Regions from separate parts of the Eubacterium sp. 1001713B170207_170306_E7 genome, predicted to be linked through region 1. Evidence: predicted binding sites of a transcription regulator. Region 1 holds the regulator's gene; each other region holds the start of a gene.

What was found. Region 1 encodes HrcA, which represses chaperone genes, less so after heat shock. Its sites were predicted from a motif close to TGTTAGCACTCNNNNNNNNNGAGTGCTAACA; they were not measured.
Region 2: a site for HrcA is predicted at 2,733-2,763, ahead of I2B62_RS14730 (Hsp20/alpha crystallin family protein). Genes of this name have one in related genera too.
Region 3: a site for HrcA is predicted at 1,839-1,869, ahead of groES (co-chaperone GroES). Genes of this name have one in related genera too.

Annotation. Positions count from the first base shown of each region.
Region 1 covers NZ_JADMVE010000004.1:193,480-197,720, forward strand. The annotation lists gene dnaK (molecular chaperone DnaK) at 1-411, opposite strand, end outside; gene grpE (nucleotide exchange factor GrpE) at 517-1,068, opposite strand; gene hrcA (heat-inducible transcriptional repressor HrcA) at 1,077-2,111, opposite strand; gene hemW (radical SAM family heme chaperone HemW) at 2,287-3,426, opposite strand; gene I2B62_RS11500 (tyrosine-protein phosphatase) at 3,546-4,241, shown strand, end outside.
Region 2 covers NZ_JADMVE010000006.1:29,279-33,519, forward strand. The annotation lists gene pyrF (orotidine-5'-phosphate decarboxylase) at 1-404, shown strand, start outside; gene I2B62_RS14720 (dihydroorotate dehydrogenase electron transfer subunit) at 395-1,093, shown strand; gene I2B62_RS14725 (dihydroorotate dehydrogenase) at 1,090-1,998, shown strand; gene I2B62_RS14730 (Hsp20/alpha crystallin family protein) at 2,182-2,604, opposite strand; gene I2B62_RS14735 (GntR family transcriptional regulator) at 2,799-4,241, opposite strand, start outside.
Region 3 covers NZ_JADMVE010000004.1:427,675-431,915, forward strand. The annotation lists gene groL (chaperonin GroEL) at 1-1,455, opposite strand, end outside; gene groES (co-chaperone GroES) at 1,505-1,789, opposite strand; gene I2B62_RS12580 (class I SAM-dependent methyltransferase) at 1,996-2,790, opposite strand; gene I2B62_RS12585 (type 1 glutamine amidotransferase domain-containing protein) at 3,037-3,738, opposite strand.

The DNA.
Region 1 (4,241 bases):
CTTACCGGCGTCCTTGGTTGCCTGTCTCTGAGCGTCGCTGAAATAAGCCGGTACCGTGATAACTGCCTTGGTTACAGTTTCGCCAAGGTAGGCTTCTGCGTCTGATTTTAATTTCTGCAGGATCATCGCAGAGATTTCCTGTGGTGTGTAGCTCTTATCGTCAATGTTTACCTTATAGTCGGTGCCCATGTGTCTCTTGATGGAAGCGACTGTGCGGTCCGGATTGGTAACAGCCTGGCGTTTAGCCACCTGGCCGACCAGTCTTTCACCGTCTTTTGTAAACGCGACGACGGACGGGGTTGTACGGTTCCCTTCTGCATTTGGGATAACAACCGGTTCGCCACCTTCTAAAACAGCTACACAAGAGTTTGTAGTACCTAAGTCAATACCAATAATTTTTTCTTTACCCATAATATATGTCCTCCTAATGATTCGAAAGTTTGTTTTCTAGATTTAAATGCCGGCCGGATGACCGGACTTTGCGTCGATTCCAAAACGCCGACGCCGGACGTTTTTTTACTTCTGGTTAACCTTAACCATCGCTGGTCTTATGACCTTATCCTTAAAAGTATAGCCCTTCTGGAAAACCTCCAGAACAATCTGGTCCTCTTTTTCAGGATCCTCGCCAACGGCTACGCCGTGGTGGAAGTTCGGATCAAAGGCTGTGCCCACGCAGTCAATTTCCTGCAGGCCCTCCTCGTTCAGAACACTGATCAGCTGCTTGAAAACCATCTGGACGCCCTCGCGGTATTTGTCCGTGCTTTCGTCGTCGGCCGCTGCCTCGGCGCGGTCCAGGTTGTCAAGCACCGGCAAAAGCTTTGTGACAAAGCCTTCGAGTGCAAACTGGTAAATGTCGGTCTTTTCCTTCTGGGTTCTTTTTTTATAATTCTCAAAATCCGCCTGAAGGCGCATGAGCCGTTCCATGGCCGCTTCCTCTGCCTTGGCCGCCTCGTTTACCGATTTTTCAACCTCTTCTTCTGCGGTTTGTTCCTCCGCTGCCTGTTCCTCCGTAGCTTCTTCCTCAATGGTTTCGTCTACGTTTTGTTCCATCTTTTCTTCCTTAGCCATTTAACCACCTATTTCATTAATAATTTTGTTAAGTTTGTGTTCAGTTCATTTCTTATATAATCAAGAACCGAGGAGACATTGTCATAATTCATTCTCGTCGGCCCTATGACCCCAAAAGCGCCTACGGTCTTTCCTTCCAGCTCGTAGGTTGTCGTAATAATACTGAATTCCTTCAGATTCTCATTATCATTTTCATCCCCGATACTGATATTGATCACCTGACTGGTGTCGTCACTGGAGAGTATGCCCGCCAGCAGCGGTTTCTCCTCGATCACATTAACCAGGTGACGGATTTTTTCCACATCACTGAATTCAGGATAATTAAAGAGATTGGTCAGACCCATGGAATGAATGTCTGAGGCCTCCTCCATCAAAGTATCCCTTAATACCGGAAGAATTTCCCGGAGTAAATTGCTTTCATCCGGAGACAATTCCTGAATCTGGTCCACCAGCTCCATATTAATTTCCTGAAAGGAAATATTTTTAAGGAAACTGTTTAAGACATTGCTCAGCTTCAGGGCTAAAGCCGTGTCAATTTCCTGCGAAAGGGTCATTTCAATATTTTTTGCCATGCCTTCGTAGGTGACCACAATGAGTAAAACCCGTTCCTTTATTAAAGGAACAATCTGTACATGCTTGCAGTTAAAGCAGGAAACCCGCGGCGACAGCACGACAGAGGTATAATTGGTCAGCTGGGAGAGCACCTTTGCCGTATGGTTCATGGTGTTATCCAGCTCCCTTGTTATTTTTAGATACCCATTATGGATGTCATTTCTCACAACCTTAGCTAATTTTTGGATTTGCATGATCTCATCGACATAATAGCGATAAGCCAGCTGAGTCGGAATTCTTCCTGATGAGGTGTGCGGCTGCATTAAAAAGCCCAGGTCTTCGAGATCAGCCATTTCGTTCCGGATGGTCGCAGGGCTGATGCCAAGGTTATAACGCTTTGACAAGGTCCGGGACCCTACCGGTTCGGCGGTATTGATGTAATCCTTAATGATTACCTCCAATATCTTCTTCTTTCTCTCTTTCAAGTCCATTTTGTTCACCTCTTTATTAGCACTCGTTACTTGTGAGTGCTAATATCTTGACTATAATATACCACCAGGCCTGTACTTTGTCAATAGATTTCTATAAGATAAATGTCAAGTTTTTAAGATTTAAACATTATTTAAGCAAGGAAACCTTGGCGGTCCTCCGCTGCACTCAACGCACTTACACAAAGGCCATAAACACCTGGTTTGCCAGGTCCTGTCCCCTTCGGGTAAGGCGGATCACCGGGCCCTCACGCGTGAGGAGCCCCGCCTCGACAAGGCCTCCGATTTCCTCAAAATCCTCAAAAAAGCTGCTGCCAAACAGCTTTTGATAATCCGCGTCGTCCACGCCATACATGCGCCGCAGGCCCAGAAACATAAAATCGCCTTTTTTCTCCTGTAGGTCCAGGGTGTGGGCCTCGAGCACCGGGGGCTTGCCCTGCTCGGCCAAGGCGCAGTAGTCCTGCATATCCATCACGTTGGTGCGGCGCTCTCCCCGATAATAGGAAGCCGCGCCCAGCCCAAAGCCCACATAGGGCTTCATCACCCAGTACCGGCTGTTATGACGGCTTTCCCAGCCCTTTCGCGCGAAATTCGATATTTCGTACTGCTCAAAGCCCCTGGCGGCCAGGCCGTCGATGATGGCGTGCTGCATCTGCCGCTCCAGCGCCTCGTCCGGCAGCGCCAGCCTTCCCTGGCGGTACAGGGCGTCAAAGGCAGTCCCCTCCTCGATTTTCAGGCTGTAGCAGGAAATATGCCTGATGGGCGCAAGGGCCGTCAGGCACGCGATATCCGCTTGTACATCCGCCAGCGTCTGGCCTGGCAGGCCAAACATCAGATCGGCCGAGATATTCTCAAAGCCCGCGCGGTCCAGCAGCGCAAGGGATTCCTCAAAATCGGCGTAGGTATGGATACGCCCCAGGGCCTTAAGCCCCTGGTCGCTCGTGGTCTGAAGCCCCATGCTCACGCGGTTGATGCCCATATCACGGTAAGCCCGGCATTTTTCACTCGTTAACGTTCCGGGGTTAACCTCAATGGTAGCCTCCACCGCCTCCCCGGACAGGACAAAGCACTGCCCGACAGCCTCCATGACCTGCCCGATATACCGGGGCGCCACACTGGAGGGCGTGCCTCCGCCAAAATAAACCGTGTCCGCAGACAGCCTGCCCTGCCGGGCCCCAAAGGCCCTTATCTCTAGGCAGACCGCATCGAAATACCGGGCCACCGCCTCCGGACCGCAGCCGGCCCAGGAGGCAAAATCACAGTACTGGCATTTCTGCACGCAGAAGGGAACGTGCACATAAATTCCGACATTTTCCATTAAAACGCTCCTTTTTATAAAATATGGCGAAAAAACAAATTGTCACCGGGACAAATTTAAGTCTTTATGTTACAATATATTCTATATAATAAAGTATAAAGAGTCAAAGGAGTGAACATATGAAAAAATTTGTAGGCATTGGGGCGCTCATTGCCGCGGCTGCCGCAGTCCCATATCTGATTCATAAAAAACGCCAGAAAAAGCTTCAGGCCGAAGATGCCACCCAGCACGAGAGCCTCCCGCTCCCACAGAAAAAGCCCTGGGAAACCGACTTTAAAGACGAAGACCACCTGATCTTCTGCGACGAGTCCAACCTGGGCAAGCGGCTGATCCAGCTGGAAAATTCCATCAATATCCGCGATATCGGCGGCTATACCGGCCTGGACGGACGCAAGACCAAATGGCGCAAGGTGATCCGCAGCGAAGAGCTGGGCCACCTTTCCGATAAGGATGTAGAGTACTTTGAAGAGCTTGGCCTCAAGCATGTCTATGACTTCAGGGACGCCCCCAAGGCCAAGGCCCTGCCGGACAAGCTGCCCTCCACCGCGGACTACAAAAACATTCCAGTCCTCAAAAATATCCCCTTCAGCCACAACGAGATCGACTTCCGGGCGCCGGACGGCATTGACCAGTTCATGCGCAAAATCTACCGCTACCAGGTCGAAAACGCCGCCCCGCTGTACGCCGAGATCCTTAAGGTCATGACTGACCCGGATCAGTACCCCATCCTGTACCACTGCACCAACGGCAAGGACCGCACCGGCTTTATGACCGCGCTGATCCTGCTGATCTGCGGCGTACCGGAGCAGACCATT
Region 2 (4,241 bases), on a different contig from region 1:
CATCCTCACGGGATTTTCAGGAGCTGAAGCTGGAAGAAAACGGCCAGAAGCTTTATGAGGCCGTGGGCGACAAGATTACCCAATGGGGTAAGCCCTTTATCGGCGAGAGCGGCTATTCGGCAGTGGGCGCAGTGGTGGGCCTCACCTTCCCCGAAGAATTTGAAGCTTTGCAGAACCAGTGCCCGTCCACCTTTTTCCTGGTGCCGGGCTACGGCGCCCAGGGCGGCACCGGCAAGGATATTGCCAACATCTTTAAGAAATCCCGCTGTGCGGTCATCAATTCCTCCAGAGGCCTGATCACCGCCCATCAGAAGGCTGAAACACCCTGCGAAACCGAAGGCTTTGAAGCCCTGATCCGGGAAAAGACACTGGCCATGAAGGAGGATATTCTGCAATGGCTTTAATCTTAAACAACCAGTTTGTGGCTGAGGGCATCTACAAAATGGATGTGGCCTACGACGGCGAAGTGGGCGCAGGACAGTTCTTTATGCTGCGCGCCTGGGACAAGGATCCGCTGCTGTCGCGCCCGGTCTCAGTGCACAATTACGAAAACGGTGTGCTCACCTTCCTGTATCAGATAGTGGGCAAGGGCACACAGCTTTTATCAAAGCTGGAAAAGGACGGCACCGTGGAATTGCAGGGCCCATACGGCAAAGGCTTCCCGGATGTGGACGCCGACCTGGCCGTGGTGGGCGGCGGTATCGGCATCGCCCCTCTGTACTATGTGTGCCGGGATTTTAAGGAAAAACACCCGGACCGCAACCTGCGTGTTTACCTGGGCTACCGCGACACCGCCTACTGCGTAGAAGAATTTGACGCGGTGGCAGACGAGGTGATCGTGGACATTGGCGGCATCATTACCCACAGGGTGGAAGCCCGGCCCGGTGAGGTGTTCTTTACCTGCGGGCCTGAGATCATGATGAAAAGTCTGTGCGACATTGTTCCGGCCGAAAATCCGGTTTATGTGTCCCTGGAGGCCCATATGGCCTGCGGTATCGGCGCCTGTCTGGGCTGTACCTGCAAAACCAGCGAGGGCAACAAGAAGGTCTGTAAAGATGGCCCGGTATTTACCAGAGAGGTGGCAGCCTTATGAGCAAAGCGTTAGAAACGAAGTTTAACGACATTATCTTTAAGAACCCGGTGCTCACCGCTTCCGGTACCTTTGGCTTTGGACGTGAGTTTGAGGAATACTACGACCTGGCAGCGCTGGGCGGCCTGTGCACCAAGGGCCTGACCCTTGAGCCGCGGCCGGGCAACACAGGCATGCGCCTGTGGGAAACCCCTGCGGGCATGATCAACAGTATCGGCCTTGAAAACCCGGGAGTGGACGCCTTTATCGCCAATGAGTGGCCCCACCTCAAGGGGATTGACACCGTGACCGTGGTCAATGTGGGCGGCAAGGACGAAGCCTCCTACCTGGAAGCCATAGAACGGATCAATGCCATCAACGCCCAGCTGGTTGAGCTGAACATTTCCTGCCCTAACGTCAAGGCCGGCGGCATGGCCTACGGCATCAAAGCGGAAATGGCAGCGGACATCACCCGCAAGGTAGTGGCAGTGTCCAAGGCTCCGGTCATGGTTAAGCTGTCGCCCAATGTGGAGAGCATTGCCGACATCGCTCTGGCCTGCGAAGAAGCCGGCGCCTGCGGGATTTCGCTCATCAATACCATCCAGGCCATGGCCGTGGACTACAAAAAGAAAAAGATTGTGTTCGACAATACCTACGCCGGCCTGTCCGGCCCGGCGGTCAAGCCCATTGCCCTGCGCATGACCCATCAGGTCTGTAAGGCTGTGGACGTGCCGGTCATGGCCATGGGCGGCATCAGCACCTGGGAGGACGCCCTTGAGTTTATCATGGTCGGCGCGGCCTGTGTGCAGGTGGGAACCATGAACTTCATCGACCCCAAAGCGCCAGTCCGGGTGATCGAGGGGTTAGAGGCCTACTGTCAGGCCGAGGGCCTTACCAACATCGATCAGGTGCGCGGTATTTTATTATAAATTTTAAACACAGCGGACCTCCCGAAATCCCGAAAAGCTGCCAGCAATGGCTTTTCAGGATTTCGGGAGGTCTTTTTTAACGGAAAACAAAAGCCGCGCTCAGGGGAGTGAGCGCGGCTTTTTATCTTACGGGGGAGTAATAAAATGAATATCGGAACCATCCGATAAGGGGTAAGCTATGATTTATTCAATCGCAATGTATTTTTTCTGTTCAACCTGTTTGGTCTCATTTTTCGGAAATTCCAGATGGAGAATACCATCCTTATAGCCGGCTTTAATGTCCTCTTCTTTTACATTGTCGCCAACGTAGAAGCTTCTTGAGCACTGGCCGGTGTAGCGTTCCTGATGAACCAGATTGCCTTTTTCATCCTTTTCTTCCTTTGAGTCATTTCTGGAAGCGGTAATGGTCAGGTAGCCATTTTCAAGGTCGGCTTTGATGTTTTCCCTGCCAAAGCCCGGCAGATCCATGTCCAGGATGTACCTGCCATCCTTTTCCTGAATATCCGTTTTCATGAGAGCGGGGGACTCTGTCTTTTTAAAAAACGGGTCATTAAACATATCATCAAACAAATTAAAACCGAAACGATCTCTAGGCATCAACAACATAAGGCATTCCTCCTTTTTGATTTAGTTTTCATGATTTATGAAGTGATCAACCTGTATAACCATTGAGTTCGGTTCCTTTTTCAAGGGACTTCGCTTAATTCTGTTTACGCGTATATTATAGGACGGGTTGTTAGCACTGTCAAGTGGTGAGTGCTAAAATTTTAGAATTTTTTAAGCTTTTGCAAGGTCTGCTTTTATTCAGGCTCTGTGCTTAACAGGCGGACTGACGGCGACAGACGGGTCTCATCGGGCTGAAAGCCGTTTTTGAGCAGATAGGCCTCTGCTTCTTTAAATTCTCGGGATAACAGGCCGCTGAGCAGCCTGGCACACTGGTCAAAATCCTTTGCCCTGAGGGCGTCCACAGAAGCTTTGGTGAAGGCGGACATCTGCAGGTCGAGGCGGGCGGAGCGTTCGTAGCGGCTCACCGGGTAGCCCCAGAAGAGCAGGCCGTACAGCTTGCCGTAAATTTCCTTTATGCCCTGAAGAGGAGCGTGCTCAATGATGCGGGTCAGGATGGACCCCGGCGAGTGAACACTGTTGCCAGTGGACAGGTTCGTCTCCAGCTGGAGCAGAAGCGCCTCCAGCTGGCTGTCGCTGAGCAGCGGCAGAACGGTCCGGACAATCGCTCTGCAGGTATAGGTGATGATCTCATAAGACTGGATAAAGAGAGCCATGTTCCGGCGGATGGCAGATTGGCTGAAATCAGGCTTACCGCTGCGCTCGTTCAGGGAAAAAATACGGATGCCCTTGCCGTTGATGGTGCGCACCGCGCCGATCTGGCTCAGGAGGCTGACGGTCCGCCGTATGGTGCTGACCGACACCCCGTACTGCTTTGCCAGCTGGGTATAGGAGGGCAGGAAATCCGCGTTGCGGTATTGTCCTGAATAAATTTCGTGCAGGATATGCACCGCCAGCGTGTGGCAGATCTGGGGCCGGTCACGGTAGATCCGCCATGTGAAGGGTACGGTCTCCTGTTGGGCTGCGGTAGCTGTCTGCCGGCCCATGTACTGGGTCAGTTTTTTGGATACATCCTTCTGAAAAGTCAGATGCGCCTCAAGAATCCGGCGCGGGTTTTTCATCTGTCCGCAGCGGATAACCGTTTCTATCCGCTTACGCATCATATCTGTGCTGCAGGGGCCGGCGCTGTCTTTTTCGCTGAGATAGGGCAGGCCCAGGTACAGCGAGGTTTCCCAGAACAGGTTCATGATCAGGGGATTATCCATTTTTTGCAGAACGAAGCAGTAAATCCTGGTCAGGTCATCGGGGCCGGACCTTTCTGCCCAGCGGTAGACGCAGTCAAAATCCTTTTCGTCCATCCGGAGAAAGCCCTCGATGAGAAGCGGGATAAAAATCATCTCCGTGGACTGATACAAATCCGGAAAGGTCGTTTTCCGTTTTGAAAAATAATCGGCCGCGTAGGCCTTGAGCTCGGCGTCCGTTTTTTTAAAGGTCACGACAGTGCTGCGGCGCTGCTGTGTGGAAATGTAGCCCTCGGCCCGCATACGGCTGAAGGCTTCCTTCACGGTGAGGGAGGACACGCTGAACTCGCGGCACAGGCTGTCGATGGAGGGAAGTGTATCGCCATATTTATAATATTGAAACCAAAAGCGCAGAATAAAATACTCGTAGATTAAATT
Region 3 (4,241 bases), 230 kb from region 1:
GACGAATTCGCCTGTCGCAGCGTTGAAGCCGATGCCGTTTTCTTTACTGCGCAGTTCGTTGACAATGACAGAGCCTTCAAGGCCGGCATTTTCAGCAATCTGACGAACAGGTTCTTCAATGGCACGGCGGATGATAGCTGCACCGATTTTTTCGTCGCCTTCCAGAGTATCGATTAAAGCGTCTACCTTGTCTAAGGTTTCGATGAATGCAGATCCACCACCAGGTACCATACCTTCTTCAACACCGGCTCTTGTCGCGTTCAACGCGTCTTCGATGCGGTATTTACGTTCTTTCAGTTCTACTTCAGTAGCAGCACCAACCTGGATAACAGCTACGCCGCCTGCCAGTTTAGCCAGACGTTCCTGTAATTTTTCTTTGTCGTAATCCGATGAGGTTTCAGGGATCTGAGCCTTGATCTGAGCAACTCTTTCTTCAACAACCGCGCGGTCGCCCTGGCCGTCAACAACAATGGTGTTGTCCTTGTCAACCTTAACCTGACGGGCACGTCCTAACATGGACATGTCGGCATTTTTCAGTTCCAGACCAACTTCTTCAGAAATCACCTGACCGCCTGTTAAAGCAGCGATATCCTGTAACATGGCTTTTCTTCTGTCACCGAAGCCAGGCGCTTTAACAGCGACACAGTTGAAGGTTCCTCTTAATTTGTTCAGTACTAAGGTTGTTAAAGCTTCGCCTTCAACATCTTCAGCAATGATTAAAAGCTTAGCGCCCTGCTGTACAATCTGTTCCAGTACTGGGAGTAATTCCTGGATATTTGTAATTTTCTTGTCTGTGATTAAGATATATGGGTTGTCTAATTCTGCAACCATTTTTTCAGTATCAGTTACCATGTAACCTGATAAGTATCCTCTGTCGAACTGCATACCTTCGGTAAATTCCAGTTCGGTTCCCATGCCCTTGCCTTCTTCAACAGTGATAACACCATCGTCGCCGACTTTTGTCATGGCTTCTGCGATTAAATCACCGATTTCGGTGTCAGCGGCAGAGATGGAAGCTACCTGAGCTTTCGCTTCTCTGGTTTCTACAGGTTTGCTGTTGGCTTTCAGTTCGTCAACAACAACTTCTACAGCCTTTTCAATCCCTTTTTTCAGAACCATCGGGTTTGCACCGGCTACAACGTTTCTGTTACCTTCTCTTACAATAGCCTGAGCTAATAAGGTAGCGGTAGTAGTACCATCACCAGCTACATCGTTTGTTTTGGTAGCAACTTCTTTAACCAGCTGAGCGCCCATGTTTTCAAAAGCGTCTTCCAGTTCAATTTCTTTAGCAATGGTAACACCATCGTTTGTAATGGTTGGAGCACCGTAGCTCTTTGCCAGGATAACGTTTCTTCCTTTTGGTCCTAAGGTTACCTTTACAGCGTCTGCTAATTTATCTACACCAGCGATCAGTGATTCTCTGGCGTCTGCACTGAATTTAATGTCTTTTGCCATTTTAATCTTCCTCCTGAAATTTATAATCTATTAAATGTGGTTTTCTGAATTATTCAACAATTGCTAAGATGTCAGACTGTTTCAAAATCAAGAATTCTTCTTCACCGACCTTTACTTCAGAGCCAGCGTATTTAGAATAAATAACTTCGTCGCCTTCCTTGACATCCAACGGCACTTTTTTGCCATCTACGATTTCGCCGGAGCCTACAGCGACAACGGTTCCCTGCTGTGGTTTTTCCTGTGCAGAACCTGGTAACACAATACCGCTAGAAGTCGTTACTTCTTCTTCTTTAACTTTGATTACAACCTTGTCTCCCAATGGTTTTAAACTCATTTTTGATTCCTCCATTTTTAATGATTTATGATTTTTATTATTTTCTTCTTGTTAGCACTCATTACCTCTGAGTGCTAACATTATATTAAACCATTCTCTCAAAATTTGCAAGACCTTTTTAATAAATTTAATGACTTTTTTCAGGATTTCAGGATTGTTTAATATTTTTTTGCAAATAATCTTCTTTCAGGCACTTCCAGACTGCATTATTCCTGCTGCCACCTAAAAACAGCCAGCCGGTTGTTGAGCTTTGCACTTAGAATACCGATAATTTTACTGATCAGCGTCGATTTCCTCAGCTGTTCCGCAAAACTCTTTTCACTGATCAGCTTTATTTTAGCGTCCAGCGCCTCAAATTCCCTTCCGGATTTTGTGCCCCATCCAAACTTAGCGTCGGTGTGCTTGACGGTTTCGTGCTTTTTCTCATCCATCATGGACGGATTCATCATTTCCACCACGAGGAATCCCTTATCAAAAAATGTGGTCAGATTATTGATAATTGTCTTAGTCTGTTCCCTGCTGAAATACATAAACAATCCCTCCGCAATAACAATCACAGGGTTTGTGCCCGCCGCTGTTTTTACCGCCTCTATCCAATCTGTATCAATGACGCTTGCGCCGATCATTCTGCGGCGCTTCGTTTCCTCATACACGCTTTTCCTCACCTTTATTGAAGCTGGAAGGTCCACGTCAAACCAGATCGTCCGCCCGTTATCTACCCTCTGGAATCGGTCGTCCAGACCGCACCCCATATTTACACATACGCCGTCAGGATATTTTTTCAGCAGCTTTTCAACTGCGTTATCAAACATAATCGTTCTGGCGATTACACATTCATGGGTAAACAGCTTGTCGTAATCCTTTGTGTCAATATCAAGCATCCTGATGATTTCCACTGCTTTTTCATCTCTGATGCGGGGATGCTTCCTCAATGTTTCGCTCGCCCTGTTTGAAAGCGGAATCAGCGCTGTTACCCCGACATCACCTAACTGTAGTTCCATTACAAGCTACCTCCAAATTGAAATTAGTCATATCAGTATTCTTTCTGGTTATCCTTATTTAAAAAGTTAGTTTAAACTAACCAAAGAATATCATTGAAGCAGCCATCTGTCAAGATAATCCTGCGCTGCCTTTATCTTCCTGATTATTTCAATCCAAAGTCAGGAATATCTCAAATAAAAAAGCACAAATGCCTGTCAAGCATCTGCGCATTTTTACTAAGACGTTCTGTATCCTCACCATAAACATCATAACCGGGTCTGGCCCTCGCCTAAGCTTTTCAGCAGGCATTTTGCCACAGCCTGTCCCGACATGGGATTCTGCCCTGTTATCAGGTGACCGTCCTGTACCGCAAAAGAACTAAAAGCGCGTTTCTTCACAAATTTTGCTCCGCGCTTCCTGGCCTCTTTCTCAGTACCAAAAGGCACCAATCTGTTTTTTCCGCTCAGAATTTCTTCCGTTTCTGTAAAGCCAGTAATGGTTTTACCCGATATGAGATAGTTGCCATCTGAATTTTTTATATTCAAAAGCCCTGCCAATCCATGGCACACAGAGGTTACATAACCGCCTGCTTCGTAAATCTCCCGGCTGATTGCCTGCAAAGCTTTATTATCCGGGAAATCCCAGACCACCCCATGGCCGCCTGTATAGTAGATCGCCGTATAATCGGAAGCATTGATATCCGATGGCTCAAGGGATTGTGCCAGTGCCCTGTTCTGGAAATCCTCTGAATTATAAAAAGCAAACACGTCCGCATTGACATAAGCGTTTTTCAGACTGCGAGGGTCGATTGGCACATAGCCTCCCCTCGGGCTGACATAATCAATTCCATAACCAGCACGTACCAGCTCCTTCACAAACTCAGTCGCTTCGGACAGCCATAGGCCAGTTGCCTCATTTTTTGCTCCATATTTTGCTGTATTGGTCAAAACTACTAAGATCTTTTTCATTTTTGCCTCCGTTACATCGCAAGTTCTAGTGGATCACTGCAACTTATATACCTTTTTAGATAAAATCTAAACATCTAATCAGGCCGCCTGCAGACCACCAGATCACTTTTCAGATTACGCCTGCCATAAATATGAAAAAGCAGTTCTCGCTCAATACCGATTGAAAGCTTCTGGTCACTGGCATCATAATAATCAATGCTGGTGCATCTTGACAAACTGACTCATAGATAAAAACAAAATTTTTAATACAGCTTCTTTATTTTAGTAATATTTTCTTTTTTACGTAAAATAGACAAATTATTTTACACTTTTCTTCAAAACATAGCCTACTCGGAAGACATAAACTGTATATTTTTTTGTCACTGACAATTACCTTTACGCTTTTTATTCTTTTTACGCTTGGCAACGCTTTAAAACAGACTAAATACTCCAAATTTTCATATTATTTTTGGCATATTCCTTGCTTTATATAAACATAAAGTAAATGGCGCCATACAAAATTA